DNA from 2 places in the Sporosarcina sp. FA15 genome. Region 2 is predicted to be linked to the other one. Evidence: a T-box and tRNA genes for the amino acid it is inferred to sense, from the RefSeq annotation. Region 2 holds a T-box; the other holds one or more tRNA genes.
What was found. A T-box is a leader RNA that pairs with one kind of tRNA and senses whether it is charged. The one in region 2 lies ahead of metG (methionine--tRNA ligase), so its partner is inferred to be a tRNA-Met.
Positions count from the first base shown of each region.

Region 1 (7,726 bases), 2.2 Mb from region 2:
ACACGTGGCGAGTGGTGAAAGAATTGACGATTGTCAGTTTGGGGATCAGCGCAAGTTCACTTATTCTCCTGCTGTTTCAATTGGCCGATTCATTTACAATCTATAATATCCTGCTATCTAATGGTTTTGCGGCGGATGCAGCCATGGTGATGAAAGGTGTCTACGATCGTGGGCAACCGCTTGTACAAATGGGGATTCTGATTGCTTCGACATTAGCGCTCGCGATTGTTCCACTTATCGCTCATCATTCGGCAAAAAAAGCGGGACGAGGGGCATTACCGTTTATCCAGCTAACGTTCCGAACTGCTTTCCTATTCGGTTGGGCTGCAGCGGCAGGGCTTGCACTTGTTTTGCCTTATGTGAATGAAATGCTGTTTGAAACACGTGATGGTTCTGTAGCCCTCATTATTTTCTCATTACAAATTCTCTGGTTATCGCTTATTTTACCGTTAACAGCGATGCTTCAAGGTGCGGGGAAAGTTAAAGTGCCAACGCTCCTGCTTATCGGTGGGTTGGTTATAAAAATCTTCGCGAATCAACTTCTGGTTCCTTTATGGAATGTCACGGGAGCGGCGATTGCCGGCAATATCGGTTTCGCGGTAATTGCATTTGGGTTGCTGCTTTACTTTAAAACAGTATGGCCAATTCGCCTTGCACCAACACGTTTTTACGGATGGGTGATAGTGGCAACTACTCTCATGATTGCGGTTGTTTTACCGTGGATGCTCATTGCAGACGGGTTTTTATTTGACCAGTTACCGGGTCGGATTGAGGCGACACTTATCGCATTAACATCTGTTTTGGTGGGAGCGGTTGTTTTCCTTTTCGTCATTATGAAATCACGTATAATGGCAGAGAAGGAATGGTTTCTTCTGCCATTCGGCAAACGTTTAGCTACATTGCAATTACGACTTATTAAAAGAAAAGGTGAATAGTATGCATCAGTTAACAATTATTGGTCTCGGCGCGGGTGACCTTGACCAATTGGCGCTAGGGACATATCGAAAGTTGAAAGAAGCGAAATATATTGTCGCGCGTACGGATCAGCACCCTGCTGTCGCTGAATTAAGAGCGGAGGGCATTGTTCTCATGAGCTTCGATGAAATTTATGAAAAACACGACTCGTTCGAGCATGTATATGATGAAATTGTAGAACAGCTGCTCATTATGTGCGTACAACAACCAGTGACCTATGTAGTACCAGGACATCCGCTTGTTGCGGAACGGACAGTCCAATTATTAGTCGAGAAAGAACGCGAAGGTTTAATCCAAATGGAAATTGCGGGGGGGAATAGTTTTCTTGACCCGATTTTTGCAGCGTTGCGCATCGATCCGATTGAAGGGTTTCAGCTACTCGATGGTACGGATATGAAACGCGATGATGTCCAGATGAAGCAACATATTCTAATTGGACAAGTGTACGATGCGTTCGTGGCATCCGAAGTGAAACTGTCATTAATGGAGAAGTACGCCTACGACCATCCAGTGACGGTTGTAACGGCGGCAGGTTCTACGGGCGAGCAATTGATTACAGTTCCGCTATTTGAACTGGACCGTGTCACTGAAATTAATAATTTGACTACCGTTTATGTACCGCCTGTAGTTGAAAGAGAAGCGCGATTGAAAGATTGGTCGACGTTCAGGGAAATCATCGCTGCACTGCGCGCTCCGGACGGGTGCCCATGGGATCGTGAACAGACGCATGCATCGTTGAAGCGGTATTTGCTTGAAGAAACACACGAACTGCTTGAGGCGATTGATAGTGAAGATGACGACGCAGTGATTGAAGAGCTTGGTGATGTACTGTTACAAGTATTCCTTCATGCTCAAATTGGCGAAGACGACGGTTATTTTGCCATGGAAGACGTGCTTCAATCGGTAGGATCGAAAATGATTCGCCGCCACCCGCATGTTTTTGGAGATAAAAGCGTGGTAAATTCAGAAGAAGTTCTGCAAAATTGGCAAGAAATCAAGCAACAGGAAAAACCGCAAGCCGACTCACTCTTGGAAGGTCAAGAACGTCCTTCTTCATCACTTTTAACGTCACTTAATTATCAAAAAGAGGCGGCAAAGGTTGGGTTTGATTGGCCAACGATTGACGGTGCTTTAGAAAAATTTGATGAAGAATGGTTGGAGTTCCGTAAAGAACTAGAGAGTGGTACGAAATACAGTCAAATGGACGAGCTAGGTGACGTTCTGTTCACAATCGTTAACATTTCACGCTTCCTCAAGTTATCTCCAGAAGAAGCAATGGTCCATGCAAATCAAAAGTTCAACAGACGGTTTTCATTTGTCGAAAAGAGTGTGAAAGATGGACAAGGCAAGTTTACTGACTATACACTTGATGAACTTGAAGAGTTTTGGAAACTAGCAAAAAAAGGGGAAGATAATGATGAGACTCGATAAATTTTTGAAAGTATCTCGACTAATTAAAAGACGGACACTCGCAAAACAAGTAGCTGATCAAGGGCGTATAACAATAAATGAAAAAGTGGCAAAAGCGTCATCGGTTGTAAAAGAAAGCGATGAATTGGCGATCCGTTTCGGTCAGAAGATTGTAACGGTAAAAATCAACATGCTGAAAGAGACGACGAAAAAAGACGATGCAGCCTCAATGTACACGATTTTGAAGGAAGAGAAGCTTGAAAAAGTGGAACCGGAATTCATGGATGATGAAGACTGAACAACATGACAGGGAATTTTCCTGTCATGTTTTTTTATGTCCTAGCATAAGATAGCTGTGAACGTACAAGCAAAGGGGGAAGCATATAATGCAATTTCAAACTGATAGTCCTACGTACGCAATTCCATCAGGAGACCATGTCGTCACTATGCGCAACAGAAAACGGATGGATCTCACGTCTGTAAAATCAATCGACCGCTTCGATCAGGAAGAATTTCTCGTTCGAACATCGCAAGGATTATTGCAAATCCGGGGAGAGGAACTGCGCATTGTTCATCTCGATGTCGATAAAGGGCTTCTAACGCTAGAAGGAACGGTCGGCACTATTCAATACGATGAAGAAGAATCAGGTTCAAAAGGTTTCCTCCATAAATTGTTTGGATGAGTCTATCCGTTCAATTTCTTAGCCTGCTTGCTATGATTGGGACGGGCATTGTTGCTGGGGCATTCATGGACATGATTGGAACAAGTACCGCGCACGTCGGGAAGAAATCGATTATTCGAAAGCGTGCGGTTTGGCTCGAAGTCATTGGATGGGTACTCGTCGGATGTTGGACGTTTTACATCCTTTATCTCGTCAGGGATGGGGCGTGGCGGATATATGATCCAGTTGCACAGATTAGTGGAATGTTGCTATACGTAACTATTTTTTATAAGCCGTTCCGATTTTTCGGGAGGATCTTGTTGGTGTTGTTAATAAGGCCGCTCTTGTTCCTCGTGCGTCTGATTGTATCTATTATCAGTCTAGTCATTCGTTTTATAGTGAAAGTCTTTGCAGTCCTCTTTACACCATTTGTTAAAATATTCCGTATCATTTCCGGAAAACTCTTTAAAAGAAGGGTGAAATGATATATAATTTATGGACTAACAAATTGTAGTGTGTGAAGAGGGGAAGTGCAGGACGTGGAACAGAAACAGCAGAGGAAATCGTCCGAAAGGGTCGCATCGATTCAAACTGAATATGTCCGCTCACTTCAAAAGAAAGAGACTAGGAAGAATGCGCGGAAAGTCCGTTTATACCGTAGACTGGCTGTGTTTGCTATTGTGGCAGCCGTTATTCTAGGTGGTCTGACGAATATGTTCATCAACCAGAAACAGACGTTGGCAGCGAAAGAGTTGCAAAAAGTCGAGGTGCTGGCCCAGCTTGAAGGGGTACAGGAAGAACAAGAAATGCTAAAAAGACAACTTGTGAAATTGAATGATGATGACTATATCGCAAAACTTGCACGCAAGGAATATTTCTTGTCTGAAAAGAGCGAAATCATTTTTTCAATACCCGAAAACAATAGAAAAACAGATGAACAAGACAAAGGAAAAGAGTAGTCTTATTGACACTCTTTTTTTATTGGCTATAATGGAAGTAAGGATCCTGCAATTTGCAGGGCTCATTAATACGGTTGCAAGGCTCCCAGCGCGGGGCCCGCTTAAATTTTAAGGAGGAGCATTTTTTTTATGTCAATTGAAGTAGGCAGCAAGCTAGAGGGTAAAGTAACAGGAATCACAAACTTCGGGGCGTTTGTTGAGCTACCGAATGGCTCAACAGGCCTGGTCCATATCAGTGAAGTGGCGGACAATTATGTCAAGGACATCAACGATCATTTTAAAGTCGGTGACATGGTTGAAGTGAAAGTGATGAACGTCGGTGCAGATGGTAAAATTGGGTTGTCGATTAGAAAAGCGAAACCTGAATCTGAACAGCGTCCAGAACGTCCTCAGCGCCCGCAACGTCCGCGTCAAGGTGGTGGCCGTCCTGCTATGGATCGCCCAGAGAACTTTGAACAAAAAATGGCAAAGTTCATGAAAGATAGCGAAGAGCGTCTCTCTACTTTGAAAAGAGCGACAGAATCGAAACGCGGTGGCCGTGGCGCAAGCAGAGGGTAACTTGCTAGCTGTTTCAATTCATGAAAAAGTGTACGAATAGTATGAAGAAAAGTAGTGAACAAAGGGAATGACCCTTGTTCGCTGCTTTTTTGTGCGGAGAATTGTAATGTTAAATGGTGAAACTGTAACGGAAATCGTGAACTGTCATGGCAAATGACGAAACTGTAATGGCATTCGTCTGAACTGTCATGTCAAATGGCGAAACTGTGATGGCAATCGCGAATTGTCATGGCAAACGGTGAAACTGTAACGGCATTTGTCTGAATTGTCATGGCAAATGGCGAAATTGTGATGGCAATCGCGAATTGTCATGGTAAATGGTGAAACTGTGACGGCAATCGTCTGAACTGTCATGGTAAATGACGAAACTATCACGGGAAATCACATAAACCGTCACAGCTCCCCAAACAATCGCGCATTTTTTCATTGCAAAAAAAGGCAGTTCCTACATCGTGAATTCACGATGTAGGAACTGCTTTTTTAGTGATTTATTGTCCAACTCCTGGACGGTTGTATCTGCATTTCATAAATGGCGGCAGAGGGGATCGAACCCCCGACCTCACGGGTATGAACCGTACGCTCTAGCCAGCTGAGCTACGCCGCCTTCGTATATTCTAGTTAGCACTTGTTTCCGCTTGATCAGAACAACAATACTTATAATACAAGTGAATCAATGCAGTGTCAACCCGTCTTAGGAAAAAAGAAAAAACAGTTCGGAATGAGTCGAAACATTTTGTTTTCTTGTTGTCATGAACAGACAATTTCTTTCCATCTGCCTATGTATACTCAAGGCATAGCAGACATAGGGGGAATGAGGAATGAAACTAATTGATCATTTAGCACGTCCAGTGGGCCATCCAATTGGTATGTATGTCGAGATGATTGGAAAACGAAAAATGCACATTTTAGTTGCGACTCTATTCTTGTTTGGATCTTTTTTCTTGTCGCAAGCCGTATTGTTCGATGCAGCGGTTCCTTTTTTCTTGCCAGTGTGGGCACTTGCACGGGCTCGCTTCAGAAAGCATCTCATATGGGTGTTCATTGGTGGGATGTTTGGAAGTGCATTCCTTGGTCTTGGACAGGCTGTTATCCATCTATTGATGCTCGCGTTATTTAATGCGGTTATTAAATATCCGATCATGCGAAAATCAGTACCGCTAACAGTAGCAGGATGTATTATCATTGTTCAAGTGTTGTGGCAGTTCATTATGCATATCGGGCAACCACCAGTAAATGTTCAATTATATATTGGCTTTGAAGCAGTTCTTGCTTTGTTCATGACTTTTTTCCTCTTTGTTGCTTTTCCTGCCGCAGATCGAATCTTCTTTGGTAAATGGACACCTGAACGACTTGGAGCGGCTTGCCTTGTCGGTGCGCTGGCTACAACTGGAATGAGTGGACTTATGCTAGGTCCTGTTTCGGTTTCAGGTACACTCATTCATCTGACAATTTTGCTTGCGGCGCTAGTGGGAGGGCTTCCATTTTCAACAACAATCGCAATGATCATCGCTGCTATTGTGGGGGTAGCAGAATTGTCCTTCACTGGAATGATGGCGGTGTATGGTATGACCGGATTTTTTGCAGGCACACTCCGCCGTTTCGGGAAAATTGGCATCGTGTTAGGAGGGGCCTCTGTATCGGGATTTTTCCTTATGTATGATCTGACCTTGCCTCTTGATACTTCACACTTTATAACACTCGCAACCGCGACGATTATTTTTTTACTGATCCCTTCGAAAAAACTAGAGTCGATTAAACGCATTTTTTATCCGGAGAATACAGAGACTACTGACAAACAACAAAAATGGTTAGCAGAGCGGCTCGATGATCAACTAGCTGATTTCAAAAAGTTCTCTGAATTTATGTCGACGCTTGTTGGCGACCGATCTTCCCCCCACGATAATGCAGATGTATTACCTCAGCAGGTTATTCCAAAAACTTGCCAGTCTTGTTTCCGTTATGCCAAGTGCTGGGAAGGTGCAGATAATGATATGGGCGGGCTTCTTAGTGAGTGGGAAATGACCTATTCTATGACGAAAAAAGCTAAGCGTCATCGTGTTGAGGAAAAGATTAAATATAAGTGCGTCCGATTCAATGGATTAGTTACGGAACTTGAGGAACAAGCTGCCAGTCGTTTATTGACGGGACAACTTCAGCATGGACGAAAAATGCTTGCCCTCCAGTTGCGTGATATGAGCACCCATCTGGACAAAATCATGAATGAAGTAAAAGAAGATTTGACTGTTTATAAGCCTGCCGAGGAAGATTTGGCAAAACGGCTCCAAGAGAAAGGTATTGAGTACTTCCAGATTGATGTTTTACCAGGAGAGAGGGGTGCGCGTCGCATCATCTGCTGTATTCCTGAGAAAAGATCTGATTTTGAAACGGATACGACAGTTGCGGAAAGGTTTATACTGCCAATTCTTGAAGAAATGTACGATGAGCCATTCCGGGTCGCCAAGTCTGCCGTTTTACAGGACCCTTTTCCACATATACAACTAACGTTTGGTTCGGCAGTTCGTTTTACCCTTGATTATGGTATCGCGGCAACAGCAGGCGGCGAAACATTTCACGCCGGTGATGCATATGAAGTGTTCCCAATTCATGAAGGGTTGACGGCGGTTTTGTTGTCAGATGGAATGGGCCAGGATTTAAATGCATATCGTGAGAGTCGAAAGGTAATTCGTTTAATGCGAGAATGTTTGGACCGGAAAATGGATCCTGAAACAGCCATGCATACGTTGCATTATATGATGTCTTTGAATGGGCTTGATGATATGTACGCCACGCTTGATCTGGCCCTCGTAGATTTGCAAGATGGTCGCATTTGGTCTTGGAAGGCAGGATCGATGAGCACATATATTAAACGCGGTGACGACTTTTTAAGACTGGATAGCAAATCGGTCCCTGTCGGTTTTCTTCCATCCTTTTCTGTGGAGGCAAAAAAAGAAGAGTTGAAGTCAGGAGACATTATACTTATGTTAACGGACGGGATTTTTAATGGGGATATCCCGCTTGAGAAGCAAGAGAGGTCGTTGTACAGTACGCTTGAAAAATATGGAGGATTCGAATGTGACAAAATTGCAGACCGTATTATGCATGAAATGGAGCGGAAGTTTGGTGTGATTGGAGACGATCGTACTGTGTTAGTTATGAAAATCG
Region 1 is NZ_CP188818.1:3,462,551-3,470,276, reverse strand. Features, by position in the region: gene ACP8HG_RS16395 (putative polysaccharide biosynthesis protein) at 1-935, shown strand, start outside; gene mazG (nucleoside triphosphate pyrophosphohydrolase) at 937-2,406, shown strand; gene ACP8HG_RS16385 (RNA-binding S4 domain-containing protein) at 2,393-2,683, shown strand; gene yabP (sporulation protein YabP) at 2,772-3,068, shown strand; gene yabQ (spore cortex biosynthesis protein YabQ) at 3,065-3,532, shown strand; gene ACP8HG_RS16370 (FtsB family cell division protein) at 3,587-4,006, shown strand; gene ACP8HG_RS16365 (S1 domain-containing RNA-binding protein) at 4,136-4,564, shown strand; tRNA gene ACP8HG_RS16360 (tRNA-Met) at 5,095-5,168, opposite strand; gene ACP8HG_RS16355 (SpoIIE family protein phosphatase) at 5,383-7,726, shown strand, end outside.
Region 1: it encodes a tRNA-Met, which carries the amino acid that the T-box ahead of metG (methionine--tRNA ligase) is inferred to sense. The anticodon was not compared.

Region 2 (7,726 bases):
GCTTTATTAGTTATAGATGTACAAATGGAATTTTGAGTTTCGGTAATTTTTAAGAGGGCTGTCAATAATCAAGAATGTTATTAAGGATTTCAAGGAGAATGGAAAACCTGTTATTTTCATTAGGCATTGGTCAGACGTAATTGAAGTATTGGATTACGAGGAATTTGTCAAAGAGTATAAACTATCTAACTTACGTTGAAGCAAAGATATGACTTAAAACAAATACAGTGGGGGAATAAAAGTGAACATAAAAATTACAGAGCAGATTGCAAAAATTCAAAGTAGTAATCATTTCTCAGGTACTGTATTTGTTAAAGATGGGGAAAAGATTTTGGCAGATGTAAGCTATGGTTATGCCAATCGTTCTGAACAATTAAAAAATCAAAGAACATCTCGATATGGAATAGCGTCTGGATGTAAGCTTTTCACCTCAATTGCAATTTGTCAGCTTGTAGAAGAAGGAAAACTATCTTTTGATACGACTTTAGGAGAATGTCTTGATTTAGATTTTCCATATTTAGACGAAAAGATAACCATCCACCATTTACTGACGCATACTACAGGAATGCCAGATTATTTCGATGAAGAAGTCATGGATGACTTTGAGGAACTGTGGGTCAAAAATCCGATGTATCACTTAAGACGTTTGAGCGACTTTTTGCCACTTTTTCAAAATGAGCAAATGAAATCTCCGAAAGTAGGGCGGTTTCACTACAATAATGCAGGTTATATTTTGCTAGGTTTGATAGTTGAACAAGTAAGTGGACTTGTCTTTACTGACTACGTTGAAGAACGTATTTTTAAAGAAGTCGGCATGTTAGAATCAGGATACTTTGCGTTTGATGCTCTTCCGCAAGGGACTGCTTTAGGGTATATAGATAATTCAGACGGAACATGGAAAACGAATATTTATTCACTACCAGTAAAAGGCGGTTCGGATGGCGGAGCATATGTAACAGCAAAAGATATGGTTAGGCTATGGGAAGCCTTGATGAACCATCGACTTCTAAATGAGGTACTAACCAATCAGTTACTCACGGCTCATACTCAAGTCGATGAAGATAGCTTTTATGGATATGGCATATGGATTAAGAAAAATGAAAAAGGTGTATTTAAGTATCATGTAATGGGCTATGATCCTGGAGTTAGCTTTCACTCCGCTTATTTTCCCAATTCATCTCAAATAGTTGTTGTATGCTCAAACAAGTCAACAGGAGCATTTGACATTATGAATGGAATTGAAGAGGAACTGACAAGGTTCCAAGCCTTTAAATAAAAAATGACTTGAACCTTATTAAAATTGACGAAGAGGAGAGTGGGAAAGTTAGATATGGGGATTTTTTTGATTGGGGAATATCTTAAAAGTGAAAGAGTAATAATGCGAGAAATTGAAGAGAAAGATTGGGTAGATGTTCATAAATATGCATCGCAACAACTAGTGTGTCAGTACCAACCGTGGGGACCAAACTCTGAGGAGGAATCTGAAGAGTTTGTAAAACAAGTTATTGTAGATGCCAAAAAGAAACCAAGAAGTCGATTTGTATTTGCCATAATTTTAAGGGGAAACGGAAACATGATTGGGGCAGCTGAGTTAAATATCCAAGATTATAGCAATAAAATCGGAGAAATTGGCTACATTATAAATCCAGATTTTTGGGGAATGGGATATGCAACAGAGGCAGCGAAATTGGTAATTGAATTCAGTTTTAAAAATTTTAATCTCCATCGTATTTATGCGACATGCGACCCAAGAAATGTTGCTTCATCAAAGGTGCTAGAGAAAATAGGCATGACAAAAGAAGGTAGAATGCGTGAGGATTTACTACTAAAAGATGGATGGCGTGATTCCCTTTTATACAGTATTTTAGTTCATGAGTGGAGTGGAAAATAGAGTGCTAAATTTTCACCAAAAGATGATAAATAACTTTAATACCGAATCGATTTCTGTGCAAAAAAACGAGTGAAAGTTACTACTATATATAAATATAGTTTTGACTGATAGAAGGGGAAATTATGAATAGAGAACATTATTTATATGAAGAATTTATATGTATTTCTGGATTATTAAACCAACAGTTAGACATTGTACCCGTCTTATATGGTTCATTAGGTCTTGGAAAAGTAACAAATATCGACTTTTCTCCTCAAGATATTGATATACTTGTGCCCTTAACTTATTTAGAAGAAAAATGGAAATTTCTCCAACATACCATGGAACAGCTAGGCTATAGAATGGTTAACTTACAGGAACATGAATTTATTAAAAATGATATTAAAATTGGGTTTGCTTTTACGGAAGATTTATTGGAATTTGCGGATGTAGATTATACAAGTTTAAACCTATTTGAAGATGCTGGTTCAGAATACTATTTACCTACGATTTTGGATTTCGTTAAAGTCTATAATAAATCGCTAGAAGATGGCTATAGAAGAACAAAAAATAACAATAAGGACTTGGATAAATTAGAGATTTTAAATATAATTATACAGAATACATTATAATTACAATGAATATAAGTTCTCAAAATGGCATAGTCTAAATAAGGAAATAACTTACATAAAAGTAACTGGATTAAGTTTTACAATCGAAATAATTTTTGGGGCAACTCATTATTCACAAATCCCATATGTAATGCATGGTGACTCCTTTACTTGTAATAATCCACTGTAGTGTATCGCTGACGTTGTGATACAAGTATGGTTAACATGACCACGAAATACGTTTATTTATTATTTGCATTTACACACACACTTCTCTATAATCAATTCAAACCTTATATCAAACGGCAATGACGAGGAAAAGTAATGAGACGATGTTATATAGAGAGCTTCTGTTGGTGGAAATGAAGCAAACTAGTCTGATGAACATGATCTCCGAGCTTTGCACTGAAAATCCGCGGATGAGTAGGCTGCAACAAGATTTGGCACTTGTTACAAATGTCAAAGTATACTCGCAGGATTTGTAGCGACGTACTTACTAAGACAAGTGGCGTGAGCTATTTGTGAACTAAGGTGGTACCACGAGTGAAATATTAACCTCGTCCTTATCGATACGATAAGTGGCGGGGTTTTTTGTATGCCCTAAAAAGGAGGAATTCGTTTGAGCATTTTAATTGGGGGTGCGTGGCCATATGCCAATGGGTCATTGCATTTAGGCCATATCGCAGCGTTGTTACCGGGGGATATTTTAGCGAGGTATTACCGACTAAAGGGTGAATCCGTCTTATATGTGTCAGGTAGCGATTGTAATGGTACACCTATTTCGATTAGGGCCAATCAAGAAGGGCTAGCGATTCAAGATATCGCAGATCGCTATCATCAAGAATTTATAGAAAGCTTTGCGATACTGGGATTTAGTTATGATTTTTATTCCAGAACGGATAGTCAACAACATCATGAAGTTGTCCAGCGGATTTTCTTGCAGCTACTTGAGAATGGATATATTTATAAAAAAGAGATTGAACAAACGTATTGTGAGTTTGACCACCAATTTTTACCGGATCGGTATGTGGAGGGTGTTTGTCCGAACTGTGGACATCCATCTCGTGGGGATCAATGTGATAATTGTTCAACCATCCTTGATCCGCTTGATTTAATTGACCGTAAATGCAAAATTTGTGGCAATGAACCAACCACAAAGGCAACGGAACACTTCTACTTTTCATTAAGTTCATTTCAACATGAGCTAGAAGAGCAAGTTAAGAAGGTTCGGGCAAACAAAGCGTGGAGAGAAAATGCCATCCATTTATCAGAAAGATATTTGACAGAAGGTTTACATGACCGCGCTGTGTCCAGAGATTTACAAAATGGAGTTAGTGTCCCAGTACAAGGTTATGAGGATAAAAAAGTATACGTTTGGATTGAAGCAGTATCAGGTTATTATTCGGCCAGTCAACAATGGGCGATTGACACTAATCAAAGTGATGAAGCTTTTTGGAATGAAGAGACCGTATCTTACTATGTACATGGGAAAGACAACATTCCCTTCCACTCGATTATTTGGCCATCTATTTTATCGGGTATTGGAAAGGACGCTTTTCCAACACATATCGTTTCAAACGAGTACTTAACATTAGAAAAAATGAAACTATCAACGAGCAAAAACTGGGCTGTGTGGGTTCCCGCCATTTTGGAAAGTTATGATCCTGACTCCATTCGATACTTTCTAACTGCAAATGCACCTGAAAATAGAGACGCTGATTTTTCGTGGCGTGAATTCATTTTCAGTCATAATTCTGAGCTTCTTGGTGCTTACGGTAACCTCGTAAATCGGACGTTGAAGTTTATTGACAAATCATTTGAAGGGGCTGTTTCTGGTAACCTGGATTTAGATATTGTAGAAATGACTCAATCTAGATATGGTGAGATTGGTCACTTGATTGAACAAGGTCATTTCAAACAAGCGATTGAAACGATTTTTGAAACCATTCGCTTCGGAAATAAATACTTTGATACAAAACAACCTTGGAAAGAAATCCATGAGAACAGGGAAGAGTGCAAGAATATTTTACTTACATGTGTGCATATTATTGCAAATTGTGCTCAGTTATTATCGCCATTCCTACCTTTTTCAAGTGATAAAGTGAAAGCAATGTTGAATTTAGCACCATTTACTTGGGAACCCATAGAAAAATCAATATATCAAACCTTTCAAGTAAGTCCTTTATTTGAACGAATCGATTTAAATCAGATTGAGATCGAATTAGAAAAGTTGAAATTGAATGCAATATAAGTATAGACCAGAGAAAAATTACTAGACTAAACTGCGGGCATATTCAAAGTTAAACCGCTATTCCACTTTAAATAATCAGACAACAATGGCAGCATAAGTGTTTTCAAACATCTAAAATAAGGGGGATGTTCAATATGTATTCCTTGTTCTGAATAAAATTAATCAAGATTAAATTGTTACTATAATAAATATACGGACCAAGAGTGGCGTTATTATAGGGGGGGAATTCACATGATAGTAGAGGACCGGATAGCTAACTGGATTGAATCTTACGATCGAAATGGTTATTTGAATGGCTCCATACTAATTGCTTCTAACGAAAACATTCTTTTTAACAAAGGCTTTGGTATGGCTAATTGGGAACATAAAGTGCCAAATACGCCTACTACTAAATTTCGCATAGGTTCCCTTACTAAGGCTTTTACAGCAATGGGCATATTTCAATTACATGAAAAGCAGAAATTGAACATAAACGATTATGTTGGTAAGTATCTTCATGATTATCCTAATGGTGATCGAATCACGATTCTCCATTGCTTAACGAATAGCTCAGGCATTCCCAATTATACAAGTTTTGCGGATTTTTGGTCTAGTACTATGAGACTTCCTTCGACTTTAAATCAGCTTATTGACTCATTTAAAGACAGGGATTTGGACTTTGAACCTGGAAGGAGTTTTGGCTACTCAAACTCGGGCTACACGTTGCTAACGGCTATTATGGAAATAGTTTCAGGCATATCATATGCAGATTATATACAGGAGCAAATATGCCATCCATTGGGCATGTATAATACAGGCTGCGATGATGGAATAAGGGTCGTTCCTAGTTTGGCTTCTGGTTATTCATTCTGGGAAGAACCGATTCACCCAGCATATGCTGACTTGTCATTTCCATTAGGATCCTATGGTCTATATTCTACAACGGAGGATCTATTTATTTGGGATAAGGCATTAAAATCATTCAAAATACTTAACAAGGAACTAACAGAGAAAATGTTTACTCCAAATCTCAGTTCATATGCATATGGTTGGATGAAATCCGAAGTTTTTGGAAAAAACTGTGTGCATCATTCTGGAGATATCAGCGGTTTTTGTAGCGATTTTCTCAGATTTGTTGATGATCAAGTTACTATTATCTTTTTGAGTAATATGAATGTTACGCCTGTAAAACATTTAAGTCTGGAAATTGCGAAGACTATTTTTGAGGAAAAGACATCTTTACCGCTTCCTGCTGTACCAATTCCGTACACAAACGTAGAACCTATAGTAGGTAAGTATCTATTTGGAAATGAGGACAACAAAGTCCTAGATATATCTGTTGAGAAGGGAGAACTCTTTTTAACTGTCCCTAAAACGTACGGAGCGATTTATAAATTCAAACTGGTAGCAGTTAGCCACGACTCCACCAAAACAACTTTTTTAACTGAGATGATTAATGAGCAACTTGTATTTTATAATTCAATATCAGGTGAAATAGGGAGTGTGCAATATATGGATTGTACTGGGAAAAATCAAATGTTGAATAAGGCTGAGTAGTTTGTAGGTAAACATTAAAGGTTAATGTAAAGAACTCAGATTCTACTCGCGGCAGCAGGGTGCAATCTAAGTGCATATCATTGACTAGTTATTCCGTAAACAATTTTCCTGAAAGCAAATAATCTTCCGAAACACAAATGTGAATTTAGAATATTCATAGCAAAAAATGGACTTGCTATGCAGATATGATTTCAAAAAAAATCCGAGAAGTCGATTTGTCTTTGCAATACTTTTAAAGTAATACGGAAAGATGATTGGCGCAGCTGAGTTTAATATTCGAGATTGTGGAAATAAAACCGGAGAAATTGGTTATATTGTGAATCCAAATTATTTGGGAATAGGATATGCAACAGAAGTAGCGAAATTATTAATTGGATTTGGTTTTAAAGAATTCAATTTTCACCGTATTTATGCGACCTGTGATCCAAGAAATGTTGCTTCTTCGAAGGTGTTGGAGAAAATAGGAATGATTAAAGAAGATAGAATGCGTGAGGATTTAGTAATGAAAGATGGATGGAGTGATTCTCTTTTAGATAGTATTTTAGTGCCCGAATGGGACGGGAAATAAATAAATAACAGTTCATCAGTACTTCAATAGTGATGCTGCTTTTTTAAAATTGAGGGGATAGCAGAGCGGATCTATAGTTTCAACAGTGAAGCATCGTTAGAATGTACTGTGGTTGTATTCGGCCGGTATATTTTTTGCATACCTACTTTGTAAAGTCTTTATTGAAAAATAATCGTCAACTAATTCCCGCCTTGATTGAAAGGAAGGTAATAGTTGGCTTTTTCTACTATCGCATTAATTACTATCAAATTTTTTAGTATTGACAAAATGAATGAGACTGTTTAGACTGAAAATTAAGATTCAACTGGCATACCACATACCAGTGGGAGGAGATGGAGAATGAGCCTATTCATAGTACAGCAGTCCCTTTCTCTTAAGCAACAAGCATATGAAGGGATTAAAAATGCAATTGTTTTACACGAAATCCTTCCCGGCAGTGCATTGTTCGAAAGAGACTTGAGCGAAAATTTAGAAATTAGTAGAACGCCTGTAAGGGAGGCAATTCTATTATTAGAGATGGAAGGGTGGGTGAAGTCGATACCAAGAAAGGGGACTTTTGTAAGTAAAATAACGGCCTGGGATGTCGAAGAAGTGATTCAAATTAGGAAAGCGCTTGAAATTCTTGTTATAGAACTACTTATCTCCAAGATTACGGAGAAAGATATCGAACAGCTCAATCATATTTATGTGAAACAGCTTGAGCATGTAAAAGATAGTGGACAATTCATATCGGTGGATAAGGACTTTCATATCTATTTGGCTGAATTGAGTGGAAATCATCGCCTGGTAAATTTAATGAGCACAATTAGTGATCAAATAAGGTGGTTTGGTGTTAGTGCGTTGAATTTACCAAATCGAAAAGAACAGACTTTAAAGGAGCATGCCTGGAT
Region 2 is NZ_CP188818.1:1,214,487-1,222,212, forward strand. Features, by position in the region: gene ACP8HG_RS05745 (serine hydrolase domain-containing protein) at 242-1,276, shown strand; gene ACP8HG_RS05750 (GNAT family N-acetyltransferase) at 1,331-1,891, shown strand; gene ACP8HG_RS05755 (hypothetical protein) at 2,014-2,502, shown strand; T-box leader at 2,781-3,049, shown strand; gene metG (methionine--tRNA ligase) at 3,101-4,732, shown strand; gene ACP8HG_RS05765 (serine hydrolase domain-containing protein) at 4,964-6,268, shown strand; gene ACP8HG_RS05770 (GNAT family N-acetyltransferase) at 6,519-6,836, shown strand; gene ACP8HG_RS05775 (GntR family transcriptional regulator) at 7,176-7,726, shown strand, end outside.